Regions from separate parts of the Variovorax sp. PAMC 28711 genome, predicted to be linked through region 2. Evidence: predicted binding sites of a transcription regulator. Region 2 holds the regulator's gene; the other holds the start of a gene.
What was found. The regulator LexA, encoded in region 2, represses DNA repair genes until DNA is damaged. The targets are predictions, from matches to a motif close to ACTGTATNNNNATACAGT.

Region 1: the regulator LexA is predicted to act here: its motif matches at 4,519-4,536, upstream of recA (recombinase RecA).

Annotation. Positions count from the first base shown of each region.
Region 1 covers NZ_CP014517.1:2,221,829-2,236,108, forward strand. The annotation lists gene AX767_RS10975 (DNA topoisomerase III) at 1-76, opposite strand, end outside; gene AX767_RS10980 (SET domain-containing protein) at 160-777, shown strand; gene AX767_RS10985 (biotin--[acetyl-CoA-carboxylase] ligase) at 780-1,586, shown strand; gene AX767_RS10990 (hypothetical protein) at 1,594-1,818, shown strand; gene AX767_RS10995 (sensor histidine kinase) at 1,841-3,280, opposite strand; gene AX767_RS11000 (response regulator) at 3,277-3,951, opposite strand; gene AX767_RS11005 (MarR family winged helix-turn-helix transcriptional regulator) at 3,980-4,453, opposite strand; gene recA (recombinase RecA) at 4,600-5,715, shown strand; gene recX (recombination regulator RecX) at 5,746-6,198, shown strand; gene AX767_RS11020 (MurR/RpiR family transcriptional regulator) at 6,323-7,237, shown strand; gene AX767_RS11025 (isoaspartyl peptidase/L-asparaginase family protein) at 7,251-8,192, shown strand; gene AX767_RS11030 (dipeptide ABC transporter ATP-binding protein) at 8,205-10,118, shown strand; gene gsiB (glutathione ABC transporter substrate-binding protein GsiB) at 10,140-11,684, shown strand; gene gsiC (glutathione ABC transporter permease GsiC) at 11,701-12,621, shown strand; gene gsiD (glutathione ABC transporter permease GsiD) at 12,629-13,504, shown strand; gene AX767_RS11050 (M55 family metallopeptidase) at 13,506-14,280, shown strand, end outside.
Region 2 covers NZ_CP014517.1:3,944,379-3,958,658, reverse strand. The annotation lists gene clpA (ATP-dependent Clp protease ATP-binding subunit ClpA) at 1-1,021, opposite strand, end outside; gene clpS (ATP-dependent Clp protease adapter ClpS) at 1,089-1,448, opposite strand; gene icd (NADP-dependent isocitrate dehydrogenase) at 1,526-2,785, opposite strand; gene AX767_RS19070 (cell envelope biogenesis protein TolA) at 2,982-3,299, shown strand; gene AX767_RS19065 (hypothetical protein) at 3,452-3,643, shown strand; gene AX767_RS19060 (DUF192 domain-containing protein) at 3,731-4,198, shown strand; gene AX767_RS19055 (superoxide dismutase) at 4,269-4,850, opposite strand; gene xseA (exodeoxyribonuclease VII large subunit) at 4,899-6,212, opposite strand; gene AX767_RS19045 (MotA/TolQ/ExbB proton channel family protein) at 6,525-7,157, shown strand; gene AX767_RS19040 (ExbD/TolR family protein) at 7,180-7,605, shown strand; gene lpxK (tetraacyldisaccharide 4'-kinase) at 7,602-8,609, shown strand; gene AX767_RS19030 (Trm112 family protein) at 8,590-8,772, shown strand; gene kdsB (3-deoxy-manno-octulosonate cytidylyltransferase) at 8,769-9,563, shown strand; gene adk (adenylate kinase) at 9,687-10,343, shown strand; gene AX767_RS19015 (DUF6152 family protein) at 10,398-10,871, opposite strand; gene AX767_RS19010 (hypothetical protein) at 10,886-11,302, opposite strand; gene AX767_RS19005 (asparaginase) at 11,305-12,303, opposite strand; gene lexA (transcriptional repressor LexA) at 12,387-13,061, shown strand; gene AX767_RS18995 (hypothetical protein) at 13,190-13,513, shown strand; gene AX767_RS18990 (D-2-hydroxyacid dehydrogenase family protein) at 13,574-14,280, shown strand, end outside.

The DNA.
Region 1 (14,280 bases), 1.7 Mb from region 2:
CAGCCACGGGCGTGAGGGCGCGGACGATGTCCTGGGCCACCGACGGCTTTTCTGCAATTACCAAAGTCTTTGTCATGAGGGGCTCTCTATACTCTGCGGCTCTCGCGCGTACACGCGTACGCGCACATGTGTGCACATTCAAACTATCAGACTTCGGCGATGCCTTCCAAATCCCCCACGAATACCGGTCGCCGCATCCAGACGCGTCGTTCCGGCGTTCACGGCAACGGCGTCTTCGCGCTGGCCGACATCGCCGAAGGCGAGACGCTGATCGAATACAAGGGCGAGGTCATCAGCTGGAAAGAGGCGCTGCGCCGCCACCCGCACGATCCGTCGCAGCCGCAGCACACCTTCTATTTCCACATCGACGACGGCCACGTCATCGACGGCAAGGTCCACGGCAACGCCGCCAAGTGGATCAATCACTCGTGCGAGCCCAACTGCGAGGCCGACGAGACCGATGGCCGCGTCTTCATCAAGGCGCTGCGCACCATCCACGCCGGCGAAGAGCTCAACTACGACTACGGCCTGATGATCGATGAGCCGTACACGCCCGAGCTGCTGGCCGAGTTCCCCTGCTGGTGCGGCTCCGAACAGTGCCGCGGCACCCTGCTCGCGCCCAAGGACGAGGAAGAAGAGATTCAGCGCAAGAAGGACAAGAAGAAAGCGAAGAAAGCGAAAGAGGCCAGCAAAAAGGCCCAGGCCGAGAAGGCCGAAAAGAAGGCGCGCAAAGCCGGCAAGAAAGACAAGAAGGACAAGAAGTCCGACCGGGATTGACCATGGCGAATGCCTGGTTCGAAGACCGGATCGGCGCTGCGGTGGCGCCGCTCCTGCCGGGCTTTTCGGTCGAGGTGATCGATGAGATCGATTCGACCAACACCGAACTCATGCGCCGCGGCCGCAGTGGTCGCACTGCACCCGTCCTGCTGGTGGCCGAGCGGCAGACCGCTGGCCGGGGACGCCTCGGGCGCCCCTGGCACAGCGCGCAGATGCAAGAGGCACCGTCGTCGCTCACCTTTTCGCTCGGCCTGCCGCTGGCGCCGCGCGACTGGTCGGGCCTCTCGCTGGCCGTCGGGGTCAGCATCGCCGAGAGCATCGATGCGGCGCAGGCCGCACGGGTCGCGCTCAAGTGGCCCAACGACCTCTGGGTCGACGACTGCAAACTCGGCGGCATCCTCATCGAAACGGCTTTGCCGCAGGGCGATGCGAACGGCGCCTCGCCGCGCTGGCTGGTGATCGGCGCCGGCCTCAACATCGGCCCGCGCGAAGGCGATGGCATGCGCACGCCGCCGGCCTGGGTCCAGCAGTGGAGCCCCGAAGCCACGCCGCAGCAGGTGCTGCACTGGCTGGCCGCGCCGCTGGTGCGCGATGTGCTGACCTTCGGTGCGCAGGGTTTCGCGCCGTTCGCCGAGCGCTTTGCGGCCCGCGACGCCTTGCGCGGGCGCGAGGTGCAACTCAGCGACGGCACCGCCGGCCACTGCGAAGGCGTGGGCCCGGGGGGCGAGCTGCGCGTGCAGACCGCCGACGGCCTGCAGTCGATCACCAGTTCGGAAGTCAGCGTGCGGCCGCGCGGCATGGCGTTGTAAGGCGGGCATGCTGCGTTTCATCTTCTTTGCGCTGGTGGTGGTCAACCTGGGGTATTTCGTTTGGGCGCGTGGCGACATCGACGTGGCCGGCGAGCGTGAACCTCAGCGGCTCGCCCGACAAGTGCGCCCGCAGCTGCTGCAAATTCGCAAGCCCGGTGCGCCGGAAGCCGCCCCGGCGCCGGCCGAGCCAGCCGCTTCTTCGCCTGCGAACGACAACGACGCGGCCCGCTGACGCGGTGCAAGCCGGGTCGCTTTCAGGGCGGCGCGGTGTCGAAGCGCACGCTGAAACGTGCGCCCGGTGGTTGCGTCCCCGGATGGGCATCTTCCAGCGTCACCGTCGCTTTGTGCTGGCGCGCGATCTCGCGCACGATCGGCAAGCCGAGCCCAGAGCCGTCGGCTTCGTTGCCCAGCACCCGGTAGAACGGCTCGAACACCAGCTCGCGCGCGGCATCGGCGATGCCCGGTCCCGAGTCTTCGACCTGCAGCAGCAGGATGTGCCCGAACGGATCGCCGAGCACGCGTGCGGTGATCACGCCGGGCCGTTCGGGCGACGACGGTGTGTACGCGATCGCGTTGTCGACCAGGTTGCGCACCAGTTCCTTCAGCAGCGTGGGATTGCCTTCGAGCAGCACGCCGGGGGCGCCGGGTTCGGCGCCGTCGTAGCCGAGGTCGATGCGCTTTTCGATCGCGCGCGGCACCGCTTCGCGCACCACTTCGACGGTCAGCCGCGCGAGGTCGCAGGGCTGCCACGACAAGGCACCGGCGCCGCCTTCGGCGCGGGCGAGCGCGAGCAGCTGGTTCACCGTGTGGGTGGCGCGGATGCTCGCGCGGCCGATCTGCTTGAGCGACTGCTTCAATTCGGCGGCGTCGGCGCCGTCGCGTTGCGCCAGGTCGGCCTGCATGCGCAAGCCGGCCAGCGGCGTCTTGAGCTGGTGCGCCGCATCGGCCAGAAAGCGCTTTTGCGTCGCGATCGATTCCTTGAGCTTGGTCAGGAGGCCGTTCACCGACGCCACGAGCGGCGCCACTTCGTACGGCACCGAGCTGTCGTCGAGCGGACTCAGGTCGTCAGGCTTGCGCTCGCGGATGCGTTCTTCGAGCTCGGACAAGGGCTTGATCGCGCGCACCAGGGCCAGCCAGATCAGCAAGATCGCCAGCGGCAGGATCGCGAACTGCGGCAGCAGCACGCCCTTGATGATTTCGGTCGCGAGCACCTGCTGCTTCTCGCGCGTTTCGGCCACCTGCACCAGCACCATCGGCGCGCCCGCCAGCGCGGGTTGCACCCAGGTGTAGGCCACGCGCACTGCGTCGTTGCGCATGCGGTCGTCGCGCATGTGAAAAACGTCGGGGGTGAGCGCGTCGTCGTCGGGCGGCTCGGGCAGGTCACTGTCGCCGCCGAGCACCGCGCCGCCGATCGCGCGCACCTGGTAGTAGACCTTGTCGGTGTCGTCGGCGCGCAGCATTTCGCGGGCGGGAAGCGGCAGGTAGAACTGGACGCGGTCTTGCTGCACCGTCACCAGTTTGGCCAGCGTCTGCACGTTGTATTCGAGCGCCCGGTCGAACGGCGCGTTGGCGATGCCTTGCGCCACCAGCCAGGTGAGGCCGATGCTCACCGGCACCAGCAACAGCAGCGGGGTCAGCATCCAGTCGAGGATTTCCCCGAACAGGGAGCGCTGGCCGCGCTGAAAAATCTTCACGGGCTGATTTTTTCGAGGCAGTAGCCGAGACCGCGCACGGTCGCGATGCGGACCGGGCCTTTCTCGATCTTCTTGCGCAGGCGGTGGATGTAGACCTCGATGGCGTTGATGCTCACTTCCTCGCCCCACTCGCAGAGCCGTTCGACCAGCTGGTCCTTGCTGACGAGGCGGCCGGCGCGCTGCAGCAGCACCTCGAGCAGGCCGAGCTCGCGCGCCGACAGTTCGACCATCTTCCCGTCGATGGTCGCCACGCGGCCGGCCTGGTCGTACACCAGCGGGCCGTGCTTGATCGCGTTGCTGGTGCCGCCCATGCCGCGCCGCGTGAGCGCCCGCACGCGCGCCTCGAGTTCCTGCAGGCTGAAGGGCTTGGCCATGTAGTCGTCGGCGCCGTAGTCGAGGCCCTTGACGCGCTCTTCGACGGTGTCGGCGGCCGTGAGCACCAGCACCGGGAGTTGCGAGCCGCGCGCCCGCAGGCGTTTCAGGATCTCCAGGCCGTGCAGGTTCGGCAGGCCCAGGTCGAGGATCAGCAGGTCGAACTCGCTGTTGGTCATGAGCGCCGCGTCGGCTTGCGAGCCGGTCGCGACGTGGTCGACCGCCGCGCCCGAGGTGCGCAAGCTGCGCAGCAGCGCATCGGCCAGCACCTGGTCATCTTCCGCAATCAGAATCCGCATCGCCTGCCTCCGGCTGTGTGGGCGGATTCTAGGCGGCGGCGTAGGTTTCGAGACCGATGGTGACGACCGTGGCGATGTCGTCGCCCACGCTCGCGCGAAACTCGCTTTCGGCCTGCGCCACGGCCTTGCGGAAGGCTTCGTGCCAGGCCAGTCCGTCGGCGGTGAACAGCACGCGGCGTGCGCGCGCATCCAGCGGGTCGGGTCCGCGCGTGACCAGGCCCCACGCCTCGCATTGGTCGACCAGTGTGCCCATCGCCTGCTTGGTCATGCCGGCGCGTTGCGCCAGTTCGGTCAGCCGCGAGCCGTCGCGCGCCAGGTGCCGCGTGATGTGGACGTGCGCCGCGCTCACCTGCTGTCGCGCCGCGAGGTTGGAGAGGGCGAGCGGCACGTCGACGTCGTGCGCCATCAAGGCCAGCACGCGCTCGTCGAAACGGCGCAGGGCGTGGCCGAGCAGGCGGCCCAGATGGGTCTGGCGCCAGTCGTCGTTGAGGGCGGAAATCATGCGGCCAAATGGTAATGCAAACTGACCATAAATCTGGTTTACTTCGCCGGACTGGCCTGTACATTACTGTTCAAGCATCCAGCCTGTGATTAAACGCAGACAGATGCAAGCCCATCACAACCTGTTGATATTCAAGGAGTTTTCTCATGGACGCACTCGTCAAAGGCACCAGTATTTCGGTCGCAGGCAGCGAAAAAGCCAAGGCGCTGCAAGCCGCACTCGCCCAGATTGAAAAGCAGTTCGGCAAGGGCACGATCATGCGATTGGGCGAGGGCGAGGCGCTGGAAGACGTGCAGGTCGTGTCGACCGGCTCGCTCGGCCTGGACATCGCGCTGGGCGTCGGCGGCCTGCCGCGCGGTCGCGTCATCGAGATCTACGGCCCGGAATCGTCGGGCAAGACCACGCTCACGCTGCAGGTCATCGCCGAAATGCAAAAGCAGGCCGGCACCTGCGCCTTCGTCGACGCCGAGCACGCGCTTGACGTGCAGTACGCCCAGAAGCTCGGCGTGAACCTGTCCGACCTGCTGATCAGCCAGCCCGACACCGGCGAGCAGGCGCTCGAAATCGTCGATTCGCTGGTGCGCTCCGGCGCGGTCGATCTGATCGTCATCGACTCGGTCGCCGCACTCACGCCGCGCGCTGAAATCGAAGGCGAAATGGGCGATTCGCTGCCCGGCCTGCAGGCCCGCCTGATGAGCCAGGCGCTGCGCAAGCTCACCGCCACCATCAAGAAGACCAACTGCATGGTCATCTTCATCAACCAGATCCGCATGAAGATCGGCGTGATGTTCGGCTCGCCCGAAACCACCACCGGCGGCAATGCGCTGAAGTTCTACGCCTCGGTGCGGCTGGACATCCGCCGCATCGGCACCATCAAGAAGGGCGACGAAGCCATCGGCAACGAAACCAAGGTCAAGGTGGTCAAGAACAAGGTCAGCCCCCCGTTCAAGACGGCGGAGTTCGACATCCTGTTCGGCGAAGGCATCAGCCGCGAAGGCGAAATCATCGACATGGGCGTGGTCGCCAAGATCGTCGACAAGTCCGGTGCCTGGTACGCCTACATGGGCGAGAAGATCGGCCAGGGCCGCGACAACGCCCGCGAATTCCTGCGCGAGAACCCCGAGCTCTCGCGCGAGATCGAGAACAAGGTGCGCGAATCGCTGGGTATCCCGCTGCTGGCCGCGACCTCCGGCGCCGACGTGGTCGATGCCAAGCCGGCCAAGGCAGAGAAGGCCGAAAAAGCCGACAAGGCTGAAAAGTAAGGCGCGGGCGGCGCACCGATCGCACAGCCCGTGGCCTTCGCTGCCCCGTCCCTGAAAGGCCGAGCGCTGCGCTTGCTGAGCCAGCGCGAGCACTCGCGTGCGGAGCTCGAACGCAAGTTGAAGAAGTACGAGGAAGTGCCCGGCACCCTTGCCATGGCACTTGACGAACTGGCCGCCAAGGACTTCATCAGCGAGACGCGCGTGGTGCAGTCGGTGCTGCATCAGCGCGCACCGCGCATGGGCGCCCTGCGCGTGCGGCAGGAACTCCAGCAAAAGGGCATCGCGCCCGAGGCCATCGCGGCCGCCGTCGCCGGCCTGCAAGACAGCGAACTGGCCCGTGCCCGGGCGCTGTGGCTTCGCCGCTTCGAAGAACCGCCGGTCGATGCCAAGGCGCGAGCGAAGCAAACCCGCTTTCTGCTCGCGCGCGGTTTCAGCGGCGCGGTGGTCGGCAAGGTGTTCAAGGGCAACGTCGACGACGACTGAATCGGCGTCGGGGTGCGGGTCCGGAATTTGCGTCAAACACGCGAATGACCAAAAGTTTTCTTTCCGCCGCTATATTTGCGACTAAATTTACTTTTTCGCCCTTTGAGGGTGCGTGAATGCGCGCGTGACCTCCGTAACTTCTTCCGTCAAAAGCACCACCGTGGCGCAGCGCATCGCCGAGGCGCTGCCGCGCCTCACGCGCTCGCACCGGCAGGTGGCCGACTACGTGCGCTCGCATCCACTGCAGGTCGCCACCTTGCCCATCGATGAACTGGCGGCGGCGGTCGGCGTGTCGATCGCCACGGCGAACCGTTTCGCGCGGGCGCTCGGTTTCGAGGGTTACGCGAGTTTCCGGTCGGAACTGGTGCGGGGCTTCGAGCCGTTGCTGGCGCCAGTCGAGCAATTGCGCGGCAACCTCGCGCAGCCGTCGACGGTGGCGCAGGTGTTCGCGACCGCGCTGGAAGAGAGCCATCGCAACATCGAGGCGACGCGCCGCACGCTCGACTACGGTGCCTGCGAGCGCGCGGTGCAGCACCTGCTCGACGCAAAGACCGTCCACATCGCCGGTTACGGCGCGAGCGCCTTTCTGGCGGGGCTGCTGCAGCACGGGCTGGACCCGTACTGCGCCGACGCCCGGCTGCTGCCGGCCATCAGCGGGGTGACGCACGCAGCGCGGGCCCTGTCGCGCGGCAGGCCTGGCGACCTGCTGGTCGCGATCGGCTATCCGCGTTACCTGACCGACACCGTCACGCTGGCCGGTATCGCGCGCGACCGGGGCATCGCCGTGCTCGCACTGACCGACCGCCCGAGCTCCCCGCTCGCGCCACTGGCCGACGTGGTGCTCTACGCCCAGACCGACACCCGCTATCGCCCGAACTGCGAGACCAGCGCGCTGGCCGTCATCGAAGCGCTGACCAGCGCCGTTGCCCTGCGCGCGCCCGATGCGTTCCAACGCGCCGGCAACGTCGTCGAATCCCTCATGCCCTGGCTGCATGCCGGGCAAGGCCTGCGCGCAGCGCCGGCAGATCGCGTCAAATGAGAACCCCCACGCCATGAGCACCACCCCAGTCATCGCCATCCACGGCGGCGCCGGCACCATCGCGGCGGTCGCGTCCGGCGCGCCCGCGGCCCGGCCGTACCACGACGCGCTGCACGCGATCGTCGCCGCCGCGCAGGCCGCATTGCTGGGCGGCGCCAGCGCGCTCGACGCGACCTGCCTCGCGGTCGGCATGCTGGAAGACTGCCCCTTGTTCAACGCCGGCCACGGCGCAGTCTTCACGCACGACGAAACCCATGAGCTCGACGCAGCCGTCATGAACGGCGCTGATCTGCGCGCCGGTGCGGTGGCCGGCGTGAGCCACATCCGCCGCCCGGTGCAGGCCGCGCGCGCGGTGATGGAAGATGGTACGCACGTGCTGCTCGGCGGCGCCGGCGCCGAAGCGTTCGCGCGGGCCGCGGGGCTCGAAATGGTTGATGCGTCGTACTTCTCGACCGAGGCACGCCGCCAGCAACTGCGCCACGCGCTGGCCGCCGACCGCGTCGCGCTCGATCACGACAGCGCACCGCTCGCCGAAGGCAGCAAGTTCGGCACGGTCGGTGCGGTGGCGCTCGACCAGTTCGGCCACCTCGCCGCCGCCACCTCCACCGGCGGCATGACCAACAAGCGCGCGGGCCGCATCGGCGACACGCCGTTGATCGGCGCCGGCACCTACGCCGACGACCGCGCCGCCGCCGTGTCGTGCACCGGCAGCGGCGAGATGTTCATGCGCTGCGTGGCGGCATACGACGTCTGCGCGCGCATGCGTTATGCGGGCCAGACGCTGCAGCAGGCCGTCGATGCCGTCGTCCTCGAAGCGCTGCCGGCCATCGACGGGCGTGGCGGCTTGATCGCGGTCGACAAACACGGCAACCTGAGTCTCTCGTTCAACACCTCGGGCATGTACCGCGCCCACGCCCGCGGCGCCGAGACGCCGCACACCGCGATCCATCGCTGAACCGGGGCCGCCATGTCTGCTGTCATCCCCGCACCCGAACGATCCGAACCGGCATCGCCGACGCTCGCGCTGCCCGAAGGGCGCGTGCTCGCCGTCGACGACCTCACGGTGCGTTTCTCGACTTCCGAGCGCGTGGTCGACGCGGTGCGCCACCTGTCGTTCCACGTCGAGCGCGGCGAAACGCTGGCGATCGTCGGCGAGTCGGGCTCCGGCAAATCGGTGACCTCGCTCGCTTTAATGCGGCTGGTGGAATACGGCGGTGGCCGCATCGTCGATGGCCGCATGGCGTTCCGTCGCCGCAACGGCCAGGTGCTCGATCTCGCGCGCGCCTCCGATGCCGCGATGCGCACCATCCGCGGCGCCGACATCGCGATGATTTTCCAGGAGCCGATGACCTCGCTGAACCCGGTGTTCACCGCGGGCGACCAGATCGCCGAGGCCATCGCGATCCACCAGGGCAAGGACCGCGCCGCCGCGCGTGCCGAAGCATTGCGCATGCTCGAACTCGTGCGCATTCCCGAAGCGCGCAACGTGCTCGACCGCTTTCCGCACCAGCTGTCGGGCGGCATGCGGCAGCGCGTGATGATCGCGATGGCGCTGTCGTGCCGGCCCTCGCTGCTCATCGCCGACGAGCCGACCACCGCGCTCGACGTCACGATCCAGGCGCAGATCCTCCAGCTCATCCGCGAGCTGCAGACCGAGATGCAGATGGGTGTGCTGTTCATCACGCACGACATGGGCGTGGTGGCCGAAGTGGCCGACCGCGTGCTCGTGATGTACCGCGGCGACAAGGTGGAGGCGGGTGCTTCGACGCAGGTGTTCGCCGCGCCCGCCCACGCCTACACGCGCGCGCTGCTGTCGGCCGTGCCGCAGCTCGGCGCGATGCGCGGCACCGACCTGCCGGCGAAGTTCGAGTTGTTGCAGGTCGATGCCGGCGGCGCCCCGAAACCGCCGCCCGCGCCGCACGACACGGTGCGCCGCGACATCCCACCCATCCTTCGTGTGAAAGACCTCGTCACGCGCTTCGAGCTGCGCAGCGGCCTCCTCAATCGCGTCACGCGCGAAGTGCATGCGGTCGAGAAAGTGAGCTTCGACCTGCGGGCCGGCGAAACGTTGGCGCTGGTCGGCGAATCGGGTTGCGGCAAGTCGACCACCGGCCGCTCGCTGTTGCGTCTGGTCGAGAGCCAGCGCGGCTCCATCGAGTTCGATGGCCGCAACGTGCTCGACCTGCCCACGCGCGAACTGCAGGCGCTGCGCCGCAACATCCAGTTCATCTTTCAAGACCCTTTTGCGTCGCTCGACCCGCGCGTCACGGTCGGCTACTCGATCATGGAGCCGCTGCTGGTGCACGGCATCGCGAGCGGCAGCGCGGCACAGGAACGCGTGCGCTGGCTGCTCGAGAAGGTCGGGCTTCCGGCCGACCATGCGCAGCGCTATCCGCACGAGTTCTCCGGCGGGCAACGTCAGCGCGTGGCCATCGCGCGCGCACTGGCGCTCAACCCGAAGGTGGTCGTCGCCGACGAATCGGTGTCGGCGCTCGACGTGTCGATCCAGGCGCAGATCATCAACCTGCTGCTCGACCTGCAGCGCGAACTCGGCGTGGCGTTTCTCTTCATCTCGCACGACATGGCGGTGGTCGAACGCGTGAGCCACCGCGTGGCGGTGATGTACCTTGGCCAAATCGTCGAGATCGGCCCGCGCCGCGCCATCTTCGAGAACCCGCAGCACGCCTACACCAAGCGCTTGATGGCCGCGGTGCCGGTGGCCGATCCGACGCGCCGCAACATCGGCCGCACGTTGCTCAAGGGCGAGATCCCGAGCCCTGTCTATCCACCCGGCCATGAGCCCGACGTCCAGCCGCTGGTCGAGGTCGTGCCCGGGTCCGGTCACTTCGTCGCCCGCCATCCGATGGCGGGCGGTTTCTAGAATTTTCAAAGGAGTCCCACCATGAGCCAACCTCTCTCCCGTATCGCCGCCGGCCTCGCCCTGGCCGGCCTGGCAGGCTTCGCCGCCTCCGCGCACGCCGCCAAAGACATCGTCGTCGCGGTGCAGTCGAACTTCACGACGACCGACCCATACGACGCGAACGACACGCTCTCGCAAGCCGTCGCCAAGTCGTTCTACCAAGGCCTTTACGGCTTCGACAAGGACATGAAGATGGTGCCGGTGCTGGCCACCGGCCACACGGTGAGCAAGGACGGCCTCGTCTACACGCTCAAGCTGCGCAGCGGTGTCAAGTTCCACGACGGCACCGACTTCAATGCCGAGGCCGTCAAGGCCACCTTCGACCGCGTGACCAACGCCGACAACAAACTCAAGCGCTACAACCTCTACAAGAACATCGCCAAGACCGAGGCGGTCGATGCGACCACGGTCAAGTTCACGCTGACAGAGCCGTTCTCGCCGTTCATGAACACGCTGGCGCATCCGTCGGCCGTGATCATCTCGCCGGCCGCGCTCGCCAAGTTCGGCAGCAAGGGCATCGCGCAGAACCCGGTGGGCACCGGCCCGTTCAAGTTCGTCGAATGGAAATCGACCGACTACCTGAAGGTCGCCAAGTTCGACGGCTACTGGCGCAAGGGCTACCCGAAGGTCGACAGCATCACCTGGCGTCCGGTGGTCGACAACAACACGCGCTCCGCGATGATGCAGACCAACGAGGCGCACTTCGCGTTTCCGATGCCCCCCGAAGCCGCGCAAAATCTCAAGGGAAAGCCCAGCCTCGAAGTGACCGCCGCGCCGTCGATCATCCAGCGCTACATCTCGATGAACACCACGCAAAAACCCTTCGACAACCCGAAGGTGCGTGAAGCCATCAACTACGCGATCAACAAGGAAGCGCTGGTCAAGGTCGCCTTCTCCGGCTACGCGATCCCGGCCGAGGGCGTGCTGCCCAAGGGCGTCGATGGTGCGGTCAAGCTCGGTCCGTGGCCGTACAACCCGGCCAAGGCGAAAGAGCTGCTGAAGGAAGCCGGCTACCCCAACGGTTTCGAGAGCACGCTGTGGTCGGCCTACAACTACACGACCGCGCAAAAGGTCATCCAGTTCGTGCAGCAGCAGCTGGCGCAGGTCGGCATCAAGGTGCAGGTGCAGGCGCTCGAAGCCGGCCAGCGCGTCGAACGCGTCGAGAGCGCGCAAGACCCGGCGACCGCGCCGGTGCGCATGTACTACGTGGGCTGGTCGTCGTCGACTGGCGAAGCCGACTGGGCGATGCGTCCGTTGCTGGCGTCGGAGTCGTATCCGCCGAAGCTTTTCAACACGGCCTACTACAAGAACGACGACGTCGACGCCGACATCAAGAAGGCGCTGGTTACCACCGACCCGGCCGCCAAGGCGAAGCTTTACGCCGACGCGCAGCAGCGCATCTGGAAGGACGCGCCCTGGGCCTTCCTCGTGACCGAGCAACTGCTGTCGGTGCGCGCGCGCAACCTGACCGGCTTCTATGTGATTCCGGACGGCAGCTTCAACTTCGACGAAGTCGAACTGAAGTGACCGCGGCCCGGCGACGATGACCTCCTACATCCTCAAGCGTCTCCTGGGCTTGCTGCCGACGCTGTTCATCGTCGCGGTGCTGGTCTTCCTGTTCGTGCACCTGTTGCCGGGCGATCCGGCGCGGCTGGCGGCGGGCGTCGACGCCAGCCCGGAAACCGTGCAGATGGTGCGCGAGGACCTCGGGCTGGACAAACCGCTGCCGCGGCAGTTCCTGAACTTCTTCGTGAACATCGTGCAGGGCGACTTCGGCATGTCGCTGCGCTCCAAACGACCGGTGTCGACCGAGATTGCCGAACGCTTCATGCCGACCCTGCTGCTCACCCTCACCAGCATGGTGTGGGCGGTGATCTTCGGCATAGTGATCGGCATCGTCTCGGCGGTGTACCGCAACCAGTGGCCCGACCGCGTGGGCATGACGCTCGCGGTGTCGGGCATCTCGTTTCCCGCCTTCGCGCTCGGCATGTTGCTGATGCAGGTGTTCTCGGTGCAGCTGGGTTGGCTGCCGACCGTCGGCGCCGACACCTGGCGCCACTACGTGCTGCCGTCGATCACGCTCGGCGCCGCGGTGGCTGCCGTGATGGCGCGCTTCACGCGGGCGTCGTTCATCGAGGTGATCGGCGAAGACTTCGTGCGCACTGCGCGTGCGAAGGGCGTGTCCGAAAAGTGGGTGATCCTGAAGCACTGTCTTCGCAACGCGCTGATTCCGGTCGTGACGATGATGGGCCTGCAATTCGGCTTCCTCCTGGGCGGCTCGATCGTGGTCGAGGCCGTCTTCAACTGGCCGGGCCTCGGCCGCCTGCTGGTCGACGCCATCGAGATGCGCGACTACCCCGTGATCCAGAGCCTGGTGCTGTTGTTCTCGCTCGAATTCATCCTGATCAACCTCGTGGTCGACGTGCTCTATGGCTTCATCAATCCCACCATCCGATACAAGTGAAGCGCCCATGACGACCGCGATGGCCGAAGCCAACGTGCGCACGCCGTGGAGCGAGTTCTGGCGCAAGTTCCGCATGCAGCGCGTCGCTTTCGGCGCGCTCGTCTTCGTGGTCCTGCTGGTGGGGGTCGCGGTCTTCGCGCCCTGGCTCGTGCCGTACGACGCCGAGAACTTCTTCGATTACGACCGCTTGAACCAGGGGCCCTCGGCGGTGCACTGGTTCGGCGTCGATCCGCTGGGGCGCGACATCTTCAGCCGCATCCTGATGGGTGCTCGCATCTCGCTGGCCGCCGGCTTTTTCTCGGTGGTGCTCGGCGCCATCGTCGGCACGGTGCTGGGTTTGCTGGCCGGCTACTACGGCGGCTGGTGGGACCGCATCGTGATGCGCATCTCTGACGTGCTGTTCGCCTTTCCGGGTGTGCTGCTGGCGCTGGGCGTCGTGGCGATCCTCGGCAGCGGCATGACCAACGTGATCATCGCCGTGTCGGTGTTCAGCGTGCCGGCCTTCGCGCGCCTGGTGCGCGGCAACACGCTGGTGCTCAAGAACCTCACCTACATCGAAGCGACACGCAGCATCGGCGCGAGCGACCGCACGATCATGCTGCGGCACATCCTGCCGGGCACCATCTCGGCCATCGTCGTGTACTTCACGATGCGCCTGGGCACCTCGATCATCACGGCGGCGAGCCTGTCGTTCCTGGGCCTCGGCGCGCAGCCGCCGACGCCCGAATGGGGCGCGATGCTGAACGAGGCGCGCGCCGACATGGTCAATGCCCCGCACGTGGCGCTGTTCCCGTCGCTCGCGATCTTCTTCACCGTGCTCGCCTTCAACCTGCTGGGCGACGGCCTGCGCGATGCACTCGACCCGAAGATCGATCGGCTCTGACATGAAGGTGCTGATCTCGGTCGACATCGAAGGCGTGGCCGGCGTCTTCCACTTTCAGCAGACCCGCGCGGGCAACCCCGAATACGAGCGCGCCCGCCGCTGGATGACCGACGAGGCCAACGCGGCCATCGCCGGCGCGTTCGACGCTGGCGCGACCGTGGTGTACGTCAACGATTCGCACGGCGACTTTCGCAACATGCCGCCCGATCTGCTCGATGCGCGCGCGCAGGTGATCCAGGGCAAGCCGCGCTACCTGAGCATGGTGGCGGGTGTCGATCTCGGCGTGGACGGCGTTTGCATGGTCGGCTACCACTCGCGCGCGCAGGGCGCGGGCATCCTGGCGCACACGATCAACAGCTTCGCCTTCGCGGCCGTCGAGTTCGACGGCCAGCCGATGAGCGAGGCGGGCATCTACGGCGCGTTGGCCGGCGAGTACGGCGTGCCGGTGTGGATGGCCAGCGGCGACGACGTCTTCATCGCCGAGAACCGCGCGCTGTTTCCGGCAACCACCTTCGTTCAGACCAAGCAGGCGATGGGGCAGACGGGCGGCGTGTCGCTCTCGCCGGCGCAGTCGTGCGCTGCGATCCGGGCCGGTGTCGTGTCGGCGCTGGAAGGCCGTGCCGCGGTGGCGCCGTGGGTGTGGCCAACGCCGCTCACCGTCACGCTGCGCACGCAGACGCCGGCATTGGCCGACCTCTTCTGTCAGTGGCCGACGTTCGAGCGGACGACGCCGGTCGAGTTGCGCTTCGGCGCACCGACGGTCGAAGCGGCGGTGC
Region 2 (14,280 bases):
TCTCGAAGATGCCCCGGTATTCGGTGAACGTGGTGGCACCGATGCACTTGAGCTGGCCGCTGGAGAGCGCCGGCTTCAGCAGGTTCGATGCGTCCAGCGTGCCGCCCGACGCCGCACCCGCACCGATGAGGGTGTGGATCTCGTCGATGAAGAGCACCGCGTTCGGCTTGTCCTTGAGCGACTTGAGCACGCCCTTGAGGCGCTGCTCGAAATCCCCACGGTACTTGGTGCCCGCGAGCAACGCGCCCATGTCGAGCGAGTAGACCTGCGCTTCGGCGAGGATCTCCGGCACGTCGCCCTGCGTGATGCGCCAGGCCAGGCCCTCGGCGATGGCGGTCTTGCCGACGCCGGCTTCGCCCACCAGCAGCGGATTGTTTTTGCGCCGGCGGCACAGGATCTGGATCACGCGCTCAACCTCGTACTCGCGCCCGATCAGCGGATCGATCTTGCCGTCCTTGGCCATCTGATTGAGGTTTTGCGTGAACTGCTCGAGCGGAGAGGCCTTCTCGTTCTTTTCGCCGCCGCCTTCCTCGCCCTCGTTGGACGAGGCGTCGTTGCCCCCCTTGGCCGCTTCGGGCGGATCGCTCTTCTTGATGCCGTGCGCGATGAAATTCACCACGTCGAGGCGGGTCACACCCTGCTGGTGCAAATAGTAGACAGCATGCGAATCCTTCTCACCGAAGATGGCGACAAGCACGTTGGCGCCGGTTACTTCCTTCTTGCCATTGCCGGTGGACTGCACATGCATGATGGCGCGCTGAATCACGCGCTGGAAACCCAGCGTGGGCTGGGTGTCCACATCGTCGGACCCCGCTACCTGCGGCGTGTTGTCCTTGATGAAGTTGGTGAGCGACGCCCGAAGGTCGTCGACATTCGCCGAGCAGGCGCGCAGAACCTCTGCGGCGCTCGGGTTGTCCAGCAGAGCGAGCAACAGGTGCTCCACCGTGATGAACTCGTGGCGCTGCTGCCTGGCCTCGACGAAGGCCATGTGCAAGCTGACTTCCAGTTCCTGGGCAATCATGTCTTTTCCTTTTGCCTTGCTGTAAATAAGTTCTCAGATGGGTTGGAGCGGACCGAAATCAACAGGTTCATTCGATGGGCTCGCTCACGCACTGCAATGGATGCCCGGCCTGATGCGCCGCCTCCATAACCTGATTGACCTTGGTGGCCGCCATGTCGCGGGAATAGACCCCACAGATGCCGCGCCCGTCGAGGTGAATCTTGAGCATGATCTGTGTCGCGGTTTCCCGGTCCTTGCTGAAGAACTCCTGGATCACGACGATGACGAATTCCATCGGCGTGAAGTCGTCGTTCAACATCACGACCTGGTACATCTGCGGTGGCGCGGTTTTGAGCGGTCGCCGCTCGAGAACGACCGAGTCGCCGTCGTCCCGCCCCGGCTTTTGTGCCGGTGGTGTTTTGGGCGTCGTGGGAATTCTGGTTGCCATGGAAAATGATTCTATAGAGCGTGCAAGCGTCGTGCCGACGTGAGAGGAATTGGTGGCGGCCTCTCTATAAATCAAGGTCACATGTGTTCGATCAGGACCGCGCCGAAGCCGGAGCAGCTCACCTGCGTCGCACCTTCCATCAGCCGGGCGAAGTCATAAGTGACTTTCTTGCTGGCGATCGCCTGTTCCATGGCGCTGATGATGAGGTCGGCGGCGTCCGTCCAGCCGATGTGTCGCAGCATCATCTCGGCCGACAGGATTTCCGAACCCGGATTGACGTAGTCCTTGTCCGCGTACTTGGGCGCCGTGCCGTGAGTGGCTTCGAACATCGCGACGGTGTCGCTCAGGTTGCCGCCCGGCGCGATGCCGATGCCGCCGACCTGCGCGGCCAGCGCGTCGGACACGTAGTCGCCGTTCAGGTTGAGTGTGGCGATGACGCTGTATTCCACCGGACGCAGCAGGATCTGCTGGAGGAAGGCATCGGCGATGCTGTCTTTCACAGTGATGTCTTTCCCCGTCCGCGGGTTCCTGACGCTCATCCACGGACCGCCATCGATCAGCTGGCCACCAAATTCCTTTGCCGCCAAGCCGTAGGCCCAGTCCCTGAAACTGCCTTCGGTGAACTTCATGATGTTGCCCTTGTGGACGATCGTGACGCTCGGCTTGTCGTGGTCGATGGCGTACTGGATCGCCTTGCGCACCAGCCGCTCGGTGCCTTCGCGCGACACCGGTTTGATGCCGATGCCCGAAGTGTCCGGAAAACGGATGTTTTTCACGCCCATTTCTTCCTGCAGGAATTTGATGAGCTTTTTGGCCTGGTCGCCTTCGGCTTCGAACTCGATCCCGGCGTAAATGTCTTCGGAGTTCTCGCGGAAGATCACCATGTTGGTCTTTTCCGGCGCCTTCACCGGACTCGGGACACCCTGAAAGTAGCGAATCGGCCGCAAGCACACATACAGATCGAGCGCCTGCCGCAACGCCACGTTGAGCGAACGCATGCCGCCGCCGACCGGCGTGGTCAGCGGCCCCTTGATCGAGATGACGCAATCGCGAACGGCGCGCAGCGTTTCGTCGGGGAGCCAGACGTCCGGGCCATACACCCTGGTCGCTTTTTCGCCGGCAAAGACTTCCATCCAGTGAATTTTCTTCTGGCCGCCGTAGGCCTTGAGGACCGCGGCATCCACGACTTTGAGCATCACCGGGGTGATGTCGCGCCCGGTACCGTCGCCTTCGATGAATGGAATGATCGGCTGGTCGGGCACATTCAACGCGTTGTCGGGATGGACCGTGATCTTCTGGCCATCGGTCGGGACTTTGATGTGCTGGTAGCTGGACATGGGAGGCGGGGGGTTCCGAAAAGGAGGGAGTTGTGGCAAGGAGACAGTCCGTTTTCGGCCGGCTGAATAGCCTTAGAATTTTAGATGCAACCGTAGAAGGTGATGGATCTGTCAACCGCAGACGCCGTGCCTTCGTTGTTGGCAGACCTTCTGCTGGCCGGGAGGCGTTTTTATCCATCCACAGAGGAATATTCAAATGAACAAAGTTCTCGCAGTCTTGATCGCCGGTCTGTTCGCAGCTGGTGCCTATGCCCAAACGAAGCCGAGCGAACTGGACCCGACCGCACAGGGCAAGCCTGCTGCAGCAGCTGAAGCCAAGGTCAACGCACGTCCCGCCGGCCAGGTCCAGCCTATGGGTGGCGACATGGCCAAGACCCCTGAAGGCAGTGGTGGTGTCACTACCGGCAAGGCCGCTGTGGCTGCTGAAAAGCGCGAAGCGACGCGCGATGCACGTCGCCGCAACAAGGACGGCAGCGTGAAGCGCAAGAGCATGCAAGGCGGCACCCCGAAGTAATCTCGGTTCGCCTTCTTCAAAAAAAGCGCCCCTCGGGCGCTTTTTTTTCGCCGCTGTACTGCTAACGCTGTCAACCACCGCAGCCGCCCGCCGTTGAAAGCTGACCTTTCCATCGGGGGGAGGTTCCATATCAACAAACACAAGGGATTCTCATGAACAAACTGTTCGCTGCTCTCGTTGCCGGCCTCTTCGCGGCAGGTGCTTACGCCCAGGCGCCCGCTTCGACCGTGATGGTGCCATCGGCATCGGCTCACACCGTTGCGCATGCCAAGCACCACGCGGTCAAGAAGCATCACAAGGCGGTGCGCCACGCGCGCCATCGCAAGGTCGCTCATCGCATGTAAGCCTGAAGGCGCGCTGACCCTGCCCGCTTTTGCGGGCATTTTTATTTGCGCCGAAAATTCGCGCAGCACCGCCTAAAGTCCGACCCTATGTTCAAGTCCCAGCGCCTCTTCGCCTTCGTCGCCGTCTCGGCCCTTTCGGCTTGCTTCGCGATGCCCGCCGTGGCCCAACAAGCCCAAATGGACCTGCAGCGCACGTCGTTGTCGATCGGCATGTACCGCATCGACACCCAACTCGCCGTCACGCCGCAGCAGCGACAAATCGGGCTCATGTTCCGCAAGGAGATGCCGCAAGCCGAAGGCATGTTGTTCATTTTCGAGCAGCCCGAAAAGCAGTGCTTCTGGATGAAGAACACGATCCTGCCGCTGACCGCCGCTTTCGTGGCGGACGATGGCCGCATCGTCAATCTCGCCGACATGAAGCCGCAGACCGAAGAGCCCCACTGTTCCGATGAGCCGGTGCGCTACGTGCTCGAAATGAACCAGGGATGGTTTGCCAAGAAGAACTTCCGAAAGGGCACGAAGATTTCAGGCGCCCCGTTCGATACCGCCCGTTGATTGCAGAAACGCCAACGTGAAAAAGCCGACCCGAAGGTCGGCTTTTTCCATTTGGTGCACAGCGATGGGGTCAGCCGAAGTTCTTTGCTGCGAAGTCCCAGTTGGCCAACTTGGCAAGAAAGGTCTCGACGAACTTCGGACGCAGGTTGCGGTAATCGATGTAATACGCGTGTTCCCAGACGTCGACCGTCAGGAGCGCGACGTCTGCGGTGGTCAGTGGCGTGCCGGCGGCACCGGTGTTCACGATGTCGACGGAGCCGTCAGCCTTCTTGACCAGCCAAGTCCAGCCCGAACCGAAATTGCCCACGGCCGACTTCACGAACGCTTCCTTGAAGACTGCGAAGCTGCCCCACTTGGCATCGATGGCCTTGGCCAACGCGCCGGTCGGCTCGCCGCCGCCCTGTGGCTTCATGCAGTTCCAGAAGAACGTGTGGTTCCAGATCTGGGCCGAATTGTTGTAGATGCCGCCGCTCGACTTCTTGATGATGTCCTCGAGCGTCATGGACTCGAACTCGGTGCCTTTTTGCAGATTGTTCAGGTTCACGACGTAGGCGTTGTGGTGCTTGCCATAGTGGTACTCGAGCGTTTCCTTCGAATACTCGGGCGCCAATGCGTCCATCGGGTACGGCAGGGGTGGCAGAACGTGTTCCATGTTTTTCTCTCTCGTGGGTTGTGGGGAGTCGTCCATTCTAGGAAGGAATCAGTCGCGGGGCGTCGGACGCGTTCCTGTTGTCCCGGCCGATGTCACGGTCAGTTCGGCGCTGCCATCGGCGAGGCGCGCCACCACGCTGTCGCCCGCCGTGAGCTGCGTCGCGCGCACCACCGCACGGCCTTTGGCATCGGTGAGCCATGCATACCCACGCTGCAGAACCAACGCCGGATCGAGAAGCCGCAGTCGCGCGGCCACACGCTCCAGACGTTCCCGCCGCTGCACCAGGGCACGTTCGAGCTTCTGAGGAAAATCAACCTCGCGTGCTCGCTGTGTCTGGTCAAGGCGCTCTGTGCGAGAGCGCACTGCATAGTGCAGGCGCTGCGCGTGGTGGGCCAGCCGCAGTTGCTGTCGCGCCACCGCGCCAGAAGGCCGGCCCAGCCGGCTCGCGGCGAGATCGAGTTGCTGGCCGAGCACGTCGAGCCGCGTGCCGAGCGCATCGTCGAGGCGCGCTTCCATGAGGTCCAGCGCGCCGAGCCAGAGTTCCTGTGTCGCGGCCACCAGTTCGGCTGCGGCGGTCGGCGTGGGCGCGCGCAGATCGGCGCAAAAGTCGGCGATCGTGAAGTCGGTCTCGTGGCCGACGCCGCTGATCACCGGAACCGGGCTTTGCACGATCGTTCTTGCGAGCGTCTCGTCGTTGAACGCCCACAGGTCTTCGATGGAGCCGCCGCCGCGCACCAGAAGGATGACATCGACGCGCGGCTCCAGGACGTAGAGCGACCGCAGCGCGCCCACGAGTTCGGCCGGCGCGTTGGCGCCCTGTACCGACGCCGGCGCAAGAACGACCGGAATGTGGGGCACGCGGCGCCGCAACGCGGTCACGACATCGTGCAGCGCTGCCGCGCCAAGCGACGTCACCAGGCCGATGGCACGCGGGAACGTGGGCAGCTGACGCTTGCGCGCGGCGTCGAACAGCCCTTCGGCCTCCAGCTTCGCCTTGCGCTGCAGGAACTGTTCGAACAGCGCGCCCTGCCCCGCGCGCCGCATGCTTTCGACCACAAGCTGCAGGTCGCCACGCGGTTCATAGACGGCCAGTCGACCGCGCACTTCGACCTGATCGCCATCCCTCGGCACGAAGTTCAGCAAGCTGGCCGCACGCCTGAACATCGCACAGCGCAGCTGCCCGGAATCGTCCTTGAGCGAAAAGTAACAATGGCCACTGCTTGCGCGCGAGAAGCCTGAGATTTCGCCGCGCACCGTGACGGGATTGAAGCGCGCCTCCAGCGCATCGGCAACCGCGTGGCACAGCGCACCGACCGCCCAAATGCGGCCTGCAGGCGCCGAAAAATCGCTGGCGTCGCTCATCGCCGCGAGCGCTGGTTTCGCCCAACTCTTCCACAACTGCGATCAAAGGTCATCAGACCCTTGCTTAGGTTGCCCGAGCCGCACGGTTTCATGTGCAAGTGCTTGATTAGATTGGAAAAACGGGTGCTCAAAATTCAGTCGATCTGATGGAAGCCACGGCTGGCGGGCGTTTGCGCGACTTGCGCCATGGCTTAGTCACAAAGTTATCCACAGAATCTGTGCGCCGTCACCTACAGCAAACTTCGTGCTGCCCGGGCGCAACCGCGGTGGATAATCGCCGCGAATACGCAATCCACGGGCCGGAGGGTTTTTTTGTTTTCGATCATAGTTGCTGCGGGCTGGCCGATCTGGCCGCTGCTCGCTTGTTCCGTGCTGGCGCTCGCGCTGGTCATCGAACGATTCACCAGCCTCAAAACTGCCCGCATCCTCCCGCCGAAGTTGCTGGATGAAGCCATCACGGTGTCGCAGACGTCTATTCCCGGGCCCGACGTCGTCACCAAACTCGAGAACAATTCGTCGCTGGGCCAGGTGCTCGCTGCCGGCTTTCGTGCACTGAACGCAAATCCGCGCTGCACCGAAGACGATCTTCGCGCCGCCATGGAAGCCGCAGGCCGCACGGTTGCGCACCGGCTCGAGCGCTGGCTGCCGGCGCTCGCGACCATCGCCTCTGCTGCGCCGCTGCTGGGCCTGCTCGGCACGGTGATCGGCATGATCGAAATCTTCGGTTCGCAGTCGCCGGCCGGCGGCGCGGTCGGCGCGGGCAACCCGGCGCAACTGGCGCACGGCATTTCGATCGCGCTCTACAACACAGCATTCGGCTTGATCGTAGCGATCCCGACGCTGATCTTCTGGCGCTACTTCCGAACGCGGGTCGACGACTACCTGCTCAACCTCGAACTGGCCGGCGAACGCTTCGCTCGCCACCTGAACGCGCTGCGCAAGTGAGCCGCGAATGAAACCCGGCCGCATGCAGTTTCGCCACGGCGCGCGCGACGAGCCGGAAATCAACCTGATCCCGTTCATCGATGTGCTGCTGGTGGTACTGATCTTTCTGATGCTGTCCACGACCTACAGCAAGTTCACCGAGATGCAACTCCGGTTGCCGGTGGCCGATGCGGACGCGCAACGCGACTACCCGAAGGAAATCATCGTCGCGGTGTCGTCGGACGGGCGTTACGCGATCAACAAGAACCTGTTGCCCGATCGCAGCGTGGAAACGGTCGCCGCCGCGCTCGCAGCCGCCGGCAGTGGCGCCAAGGACAACGTGGTCATCATCAGCGCCGACGCGATGTCGCCGCATCAGGCGGTGATCACCGTGATGGAGGCGGCGCGCCGCGCCGGGCTCATGCAGATCACCTTCGCCACCCAGTCGGCCGCGCAGGCGGGGCGATAGCTTTGCGAACCGGGTCGCGGTTGCAGCAGGCCTGGCTGCAGCGCGGCGCCCTGGCGTGGCTGCTGTGGCCGCTGTCGTGGCTCTACGGGGCCATCGCTTCGGTTCGACGCGCGCTCTTTCGATTCGGCGTGTTGTCCACCGAAACCGTCGACGTCCCGGTCATCGTGGTCGGCAATGTGGTGGCGGGCGGCGCGGGCAAGACGCCGGTCGTCATCGCGGTCGTGCAGCACCTGCAATCGCGAGGCTTGCAGGTCGGCGTGGTGTCGCGCGGCTATGGCCGAGTCACCACGGGTTGTCGCGAGGTGGTGGACGACAGCCTTGCACGCGAGGTCGGCGACGAGCCTGCACTGATCCGCCGGCTCACGGGCGCCCCCGTATTTGTCGCGGCGCGACGGGTGGAAGCCGCCCGAGCATTGATCGCGTCGCACCCGCGCACACAGGTGATCGTGAGCGACGACGGCTTGCAGCATCTGGCGTTGGCCCGTGACATCGAAATCTGCGTGTTCGACGACCGCGGGACTGGCAATGGTTGGCTGCTGCCCGCCGGCCCGCTTCGGGAGCGGTGGCCGCGCCCGTGCGACCTCGTGCTGCACACCGGCGACCGACCGGCGTTCGGCGGATTCACCGCGCAACGTGCGCTCGCGGACGATGTCGTGCACAGCGACGGGGCGCGCAGCCCGCTGGCGGCACTGGCCGGCCTCAAGGTGATCGCGATGGCCGGCATCGCCAGGCCCGAATCGTTTTTCACGATGCTGCGCGCGCGCGGTGTCGTGCCCATCGAGACGATCGCGCTGCCCGACCACCATGATTTTGCGCATTGGAGCCGGCCACCGGGTCAGGGCTACAGGCTCGTCTGCACTGAAAAAGACGCTGTGAAGCTGTGGCATTCGGCACCCGACGCGCTCGCGGTGCCGCTGCGCTTCACGCCCGAGCCGGCGTTCTTCGACGCGCTGGACGCGAGGCTGGCAAAGTTATCATCGACCGATGGACACCAAGCTGCTTGAACTGCTCGTCTGCCCCGTGACCAAGGGCCCGCTGACGTGGAATGCCGAGAGGCAAGAACTTTCTTCGCGCAGTGCGCGGCTGGCCTACCCGGTGCGCGACGGCATCCCGGTGCTGCTCGAAACCGAAGCGCGCACGCTGACCGACGAAGAGCTCGGACTTTGACGCAGGCGCCGCGTTCGGGCGACCCCGGGCCGGACTACACGGTCCTGATCCCCGCGCGTCTCGCGTCAACGCGTCTTCCCGACAAGCCGCTCGCCGACATCGCCGGCATTCCGATGGTCGTGCGCGTCGCACAACGCGCCCTCGCCTCGCGCGCCAGCCGTGTGGTGGTCGCGGCGGACCACCTCCGAATCGTCGCCGCGTGCGAGGCGCACGGCATCCAGGCGCTGCTCACGCGCACCGACCATGCGAGCGGCAGCGATCGGCTTGCAGAAGCCTGCGAACTGCTCGCGCTGGAAGACGAAGCCATCGTGGTGAACGTGCAGGGCGACGAGCCCTTGATCGACCCCGCGTTGATCGACGCCGTGGCCGACCTGCTGGCCGCGCACCCCGACACGCCGATGAGTACCGCCGCGCATGCCATCCACACGCTGCAGGATTTCGTGAACCCGAACGTGGTGAAAGCCGTGCTCGACGCGAGCAGTCACGCGATGTACTTCAGCCGCGCGCCGATCCCGTGGTGGCGCGATGGTTCCGGCCAGAACGGCCCAACCGCCCTGCCGACGCCCGCACCGCTGCGGCACATCGGCATCTACGGCTATCGCGCGGGATTCGTGCGGCGCTTTCCGACACTGCCGTCGGCGGCGGTCGAAGGCATCGAAGCGCTCGAGCAGCTGCGCGTTCTGTGGCACGGCCATCGCATCGCCGTGCATGTTTCGCCTCAGGAACCGGGACCCGGAATCGACACGCCCGAAGACCTGGCGCGGGTGCGCGCGATGTTCGCCAAGCGCTGATTCAACGCGTCCCGAAGGCGGCATTTCTTCACGGAGCTGCGTGCTATCCTCGACGCAACTCCGCCCCGTGCAGCCCTGGTCGTATGCGGCGCGACAGAAATCGAAGAATCTTCCGAGGACACCATGAGACTGATTTTGTTGGGCGCCCCCGGGGCGGGCAAAGGCACGCAAGCTGCCTTCATTTGCCAGAAGTTCGGCATTCCGCAAATCTCGACCGGCGACATGCTGCGTGCCGCTGTCAAGGCGGGCACACCGCTCGGTCTGCAGGCCAAGGCCGTGATGGAATCCGGTGCGTTGGTGAGCGACGATCTGATCATCAACCTGGTGAAGGAACGCATTGCGCTGGCCGACTGCGCCCAGGGCTTCCTGTTCGACGGATTCCCGCGCACGCTGCCGCAGGCCGATGCGATGAAGGCCGCGGGTGTCAAGCTCGACTACGTGCTCGAAATCGACGTGCCCTTCAGCGACATCATCGAGCGCATGAGCGGCCGTCGCTCGCACCCGGCCTCGGGCCGCATCTATCACGTCAAGTTCAATCCGCCGAAAGTGGAAGGCAAGGACGACCTGACCGGCGAAGAGCTGGTGCAGCGCAAGGACGACGAAGAAGAAACCGTGCGCACCCGCCTCGACGTGTACAGCCAGCAGACGCGCCCGCTGGTCGACTACTACTCGCAGTGGGCCACCAACGAGCCGGCAGCGGCGCCGAAGTACCGTGCCATCAGCGGTGTGGGCACCGTCGACGAAATCACCCGGCGCGCGCTCGCTGCGTTGGGCAGCTGAGCGCCGCGGCGCTCGCTGCTAAAGGTCGCCGTGGCGACCTTTTTTCATGGGCGCTCAGGCGGGGCTCGAGCGCAAGCCGTAGGCCTTGCCGTCCACGTACAGATATTCAACGCGCATCACCGCCTCGCCCTTCTCTTCCTTGAAGACGAAGCCCAGCACCGAGACCGCAGCGCCTGGCGCGATCTCGGCCACCTTCCAAGCCTCCATGCGCGTGAGAGGTGCCAGTTCCAGTTCCCAGCGCCGGTCCTTGCGCGTCGGAACCACCGCCTTGGCCAGCAGCGCCTTGCCGTCGACCGGCCCGCTCTGTGCCGGGACGGGCCGCTGCGCAATGTCCGCGGGCACCCGAAGGTTCGAAGGCACTTCGATGACCAGCTCGGCATGCGGATTGCGCCATGTCGACTTGACGACCTGGCCTTCGAGCCAGACGGGACGGTCGGTGTCGAAGCTGCTCCAGCCGTGGTGCGCCCATGCAGGGGACGCCAGCGCGGGCACCGAAGCGGCAGCCAGCACGAGATGACGACGTTTCATGGGCGATGCTCCTTTCAATAGGCAATCCAGCGGCCGCAAAACACGACCGCCAGCCAGATCGCAGTGGACAACAACATTTGTACCCGCGCCATCGCGTCAAGTTTGTCGAGCGATCGGCGGCCGTGGAACCAGGCCGCATTGCAGGCGGCCGCGAGCAGCAGCGTCATCTTCACGACGAAGAACCGATTGGCGATGAGTTCCTCGGGGCGTGTCGCGAACATCAGCAAACCGGTGGCCGCTGCCAGCGTGAACCCGGTGAGCGCGATCGACAGCGACAGACGCGCCAGCGCCTGCACCGGCAACGCGTCGCCCCGACCGAACACGCGCAGTTCGAGCGACACCAGGTTGCCCAGGAGCAGCGCGATGCCGACGATGTGCAAGGACTCCAGCGCCGGATAAGCCCAGGCATGCGACTGAAGGCCTGCAAGCATCGTCAGCGCTCCGCCCGCGGCAACCCGAGGAGTTCGAGCATCAGCGCGATGCGCGCTTTCACCGGGGTGAGTGCACCCGCGTCGCGCAAGGACTCTCCCGGTCGCGCCAGGATGCGACCTTCGACGCAACGTGTCGCGCGGACCACCGCGACGCCCGCCGCCTGCGCTCGCAGCGCTGCAGCCTCGAGCACGTGGTGAACGGTGCCGTTGCCTGTCGCGGCAATCACCAGACCCCGCAACGGACCCGTCTTTTCGTGGGCCGTCGGTGACGCCATCAACGCATCCACCATGGCGCCGCCGGCACCCGCGTGACTCACCACGATCTCAATACGGGGGACCGCCGTGACAGCGGCGATTTTGTCGACCGCTGCCTGCGAACCTGCAGCCCGCGCTTCGGGCCAGCTTCGCACCGGACGGACCGCCCCTTCTTCGACGTAACCGATCGGGCCGGCATCGCCCGACGCGAACGCATCGAGGCGGTAGGTGTGGACTTTTTTAACATCGAGCGCGCTATGAACCGTCCCCGCGCAGACGGCGCACACGCCCCGCGCACCCGGTGTCGCGGCAACCACGATGCCATCGCGAACATTCTGTGGGCCGTCGGGCGACAACGCCGTCGCCGGGCGCATGGCGCAGGTGAGCACCACGGGCTTGTCGGGCGACAGCACGGCCTGCAGGAAATACGCAGTTTCTTCGAGCGTGTCGGTTCCGTGCGTGATCACGATGCCCACAACGTCGGGCTGGGCGAGCCAGTGCGCGCAGCGCGACACGAGCGCCTGCCACACCGCGAAGTCCATGTCCTTGCTGTCGACTTGCGCAACCTGCTCGGCGACCAGGGCGATGCCGGCCGGCGCTTCGATGCCAACCAGCAAATCCGCCACACCGACCTCGCCTGCGGTGTAGCCAATGTTGTCGTCCGCCGATGCCGCGCGGCCGGAAATCGTGCCACCGGTGCCGAGAATGACCACGTGCCGCGCACCGGCCCTTGTTGTGTTGTTCATGCTTGCCAACTTCAGAAAACTGGTTAAAAATACAGTTACTGGATATTCAGCCAGTTCATTAGGTCGATGTGCAAGGAGTTCCCATGCAGTTCGCAGTCAAGCTTACCGCCCGCCAGCAGCAAATCCTGGACCTGATCCAGAGCGCGATCGCGCGCACCGGCGCACCGCCCACCCGTGCCGAAATCGCCAACGAGCTCGGCTTCAAGTCGGCCAATGCGGCCGAGGAGCATTTGCAGGCTCTGGCGCGTAAGGGCGTGATCGAACTGGTGAGTGGCACTTCGCGCGGCATCCGGCTGCGCCCCGATGTCCTGCGCTCGCTCAACGAATCGCGCAACAACCAGTTTTCGTTGTCGTTGCCCGGCATGGCGCAACTCGCACTTCCCCTCATCGGTCGCGTGGCGGCTGGTGCGCCCATCCTGGCGCAAGAACACGTCGATCAGACCTACTACGTCGAAAGCACGCTGTTCCAGCGCCAGCCCGACTACCTGCTGAAGGTCAAAGGCATGTCGATGCGCGACGCCGGCATCATGGACGGCGATCTGCTCGCTGTGCAATCCACCAAGGAAGCGCGCAACGGCCAGATCATCGTGGCGCGTTTGGGCGAAGAGGTGACCGTCAAGCGCCTCAAGCGCACCAAGGACCTCATCGAACTGCATGCCGAGAACCCGGATTACCCCACGATCGTGGTGCAGCCAGGTGAGCCTTTCGAGATCGAAGGCCTTGCCGTCGGTCTCATCCGCAACACCATGCTCATGTAGCGCGTGACTGCTGCATTCTGAAAAACCGGCTGCAACAGGTGGCGGGCGTATGGCGAAGAGCCATCACCCTGTCGCAGTCGTTCCAAGCAATCCTGCCTGTGTTCAACCCCTGACATCCTGGAGTTCACATGGGAATCGCCCTTCTTACCCTCGCCGACCTGTTCACGCCGCTGCAAACGCTGGCCAACCGATGGATGCCTGCGCGTCGTGTGCACCGCAACGCGCTGCGTTACGTTGCGGTGCGGCCTGTTTGTACCGCACGCGCGGCTGCTGCATCGGCGGTGTCGCCTGCCATCCGGCCATTGCGCGTGGTTCGCGTCGTCGATCCTCAGCGCGCCGGTCGCGCCTCCGGGCGCGTGGTGATTTCGGGGCGCATGGCCGATGTCTGCGCCGAACTCGATCGGTTGGCCGCCCTCGAGGCCGCAGACGAGTTGCATCGCCTGATGCACTGACCAGCGCTTTCGCACGCGCTACGGCTCGGAGCCGGGGAGTGCAAGGCACAATCATGTGCCATGAACATTGTGATTCTCGACGACTACCAGGACGCCGTGCGCAAGCTGCGCTGTGCCGCCAAGCTCGATGCCTACGCGGCCAAGGTGTACACCAACACGGTCAAAGGCATCGGCCAGCTCTCCGTCCGGCTCAAAGACGCAGACGTGATCGTGCTGGTCCGGGAGCGCACCCAAATTTCCCGCCAGCTCATCGAAAAGCTGCCCAAGCTCAAGCTGATTTCTCAGACCGGTCGCATCGGTGGACACATCGACGTGAATGCGTGCAGCGAGCAAGGTGTGGCGGTGGCCGAAGGCTCCGGTTCGCCGCTGGCGCCCGCCGAGCTGACGTGGGCGCTCATCATGTCGGCGATGCGCAGGTTGCCGCAGTACATCAGCAACCTCAAGCATGGCGCATGGCAGCAGTCGGGGCTCAAGTCGGCATCGATGCCAGCGAACTTCGGCCTCGGCTCGGTGCTCAAGGGCAAGACGCTCGGCATCTGGGGTTACGGCCGCATCGGCCAGCTCGTGGCGCGATACGGCCAGGCGTTCGGCATGCAGGTCGTCATCTGGGGCCGCGAGGCGAGTTGTGCAAAGGCGCGTTCGGACGGCTTCCAGGTCGCACCGACCCGTGAGGCGTTTTTCATGGCGGCGGATGTGCTCTCGGTGCATCTGCGGCTGAACGACGAGACGCGCGGCATCGTGACGCTTGAAGACCTGTCGCGCATGAA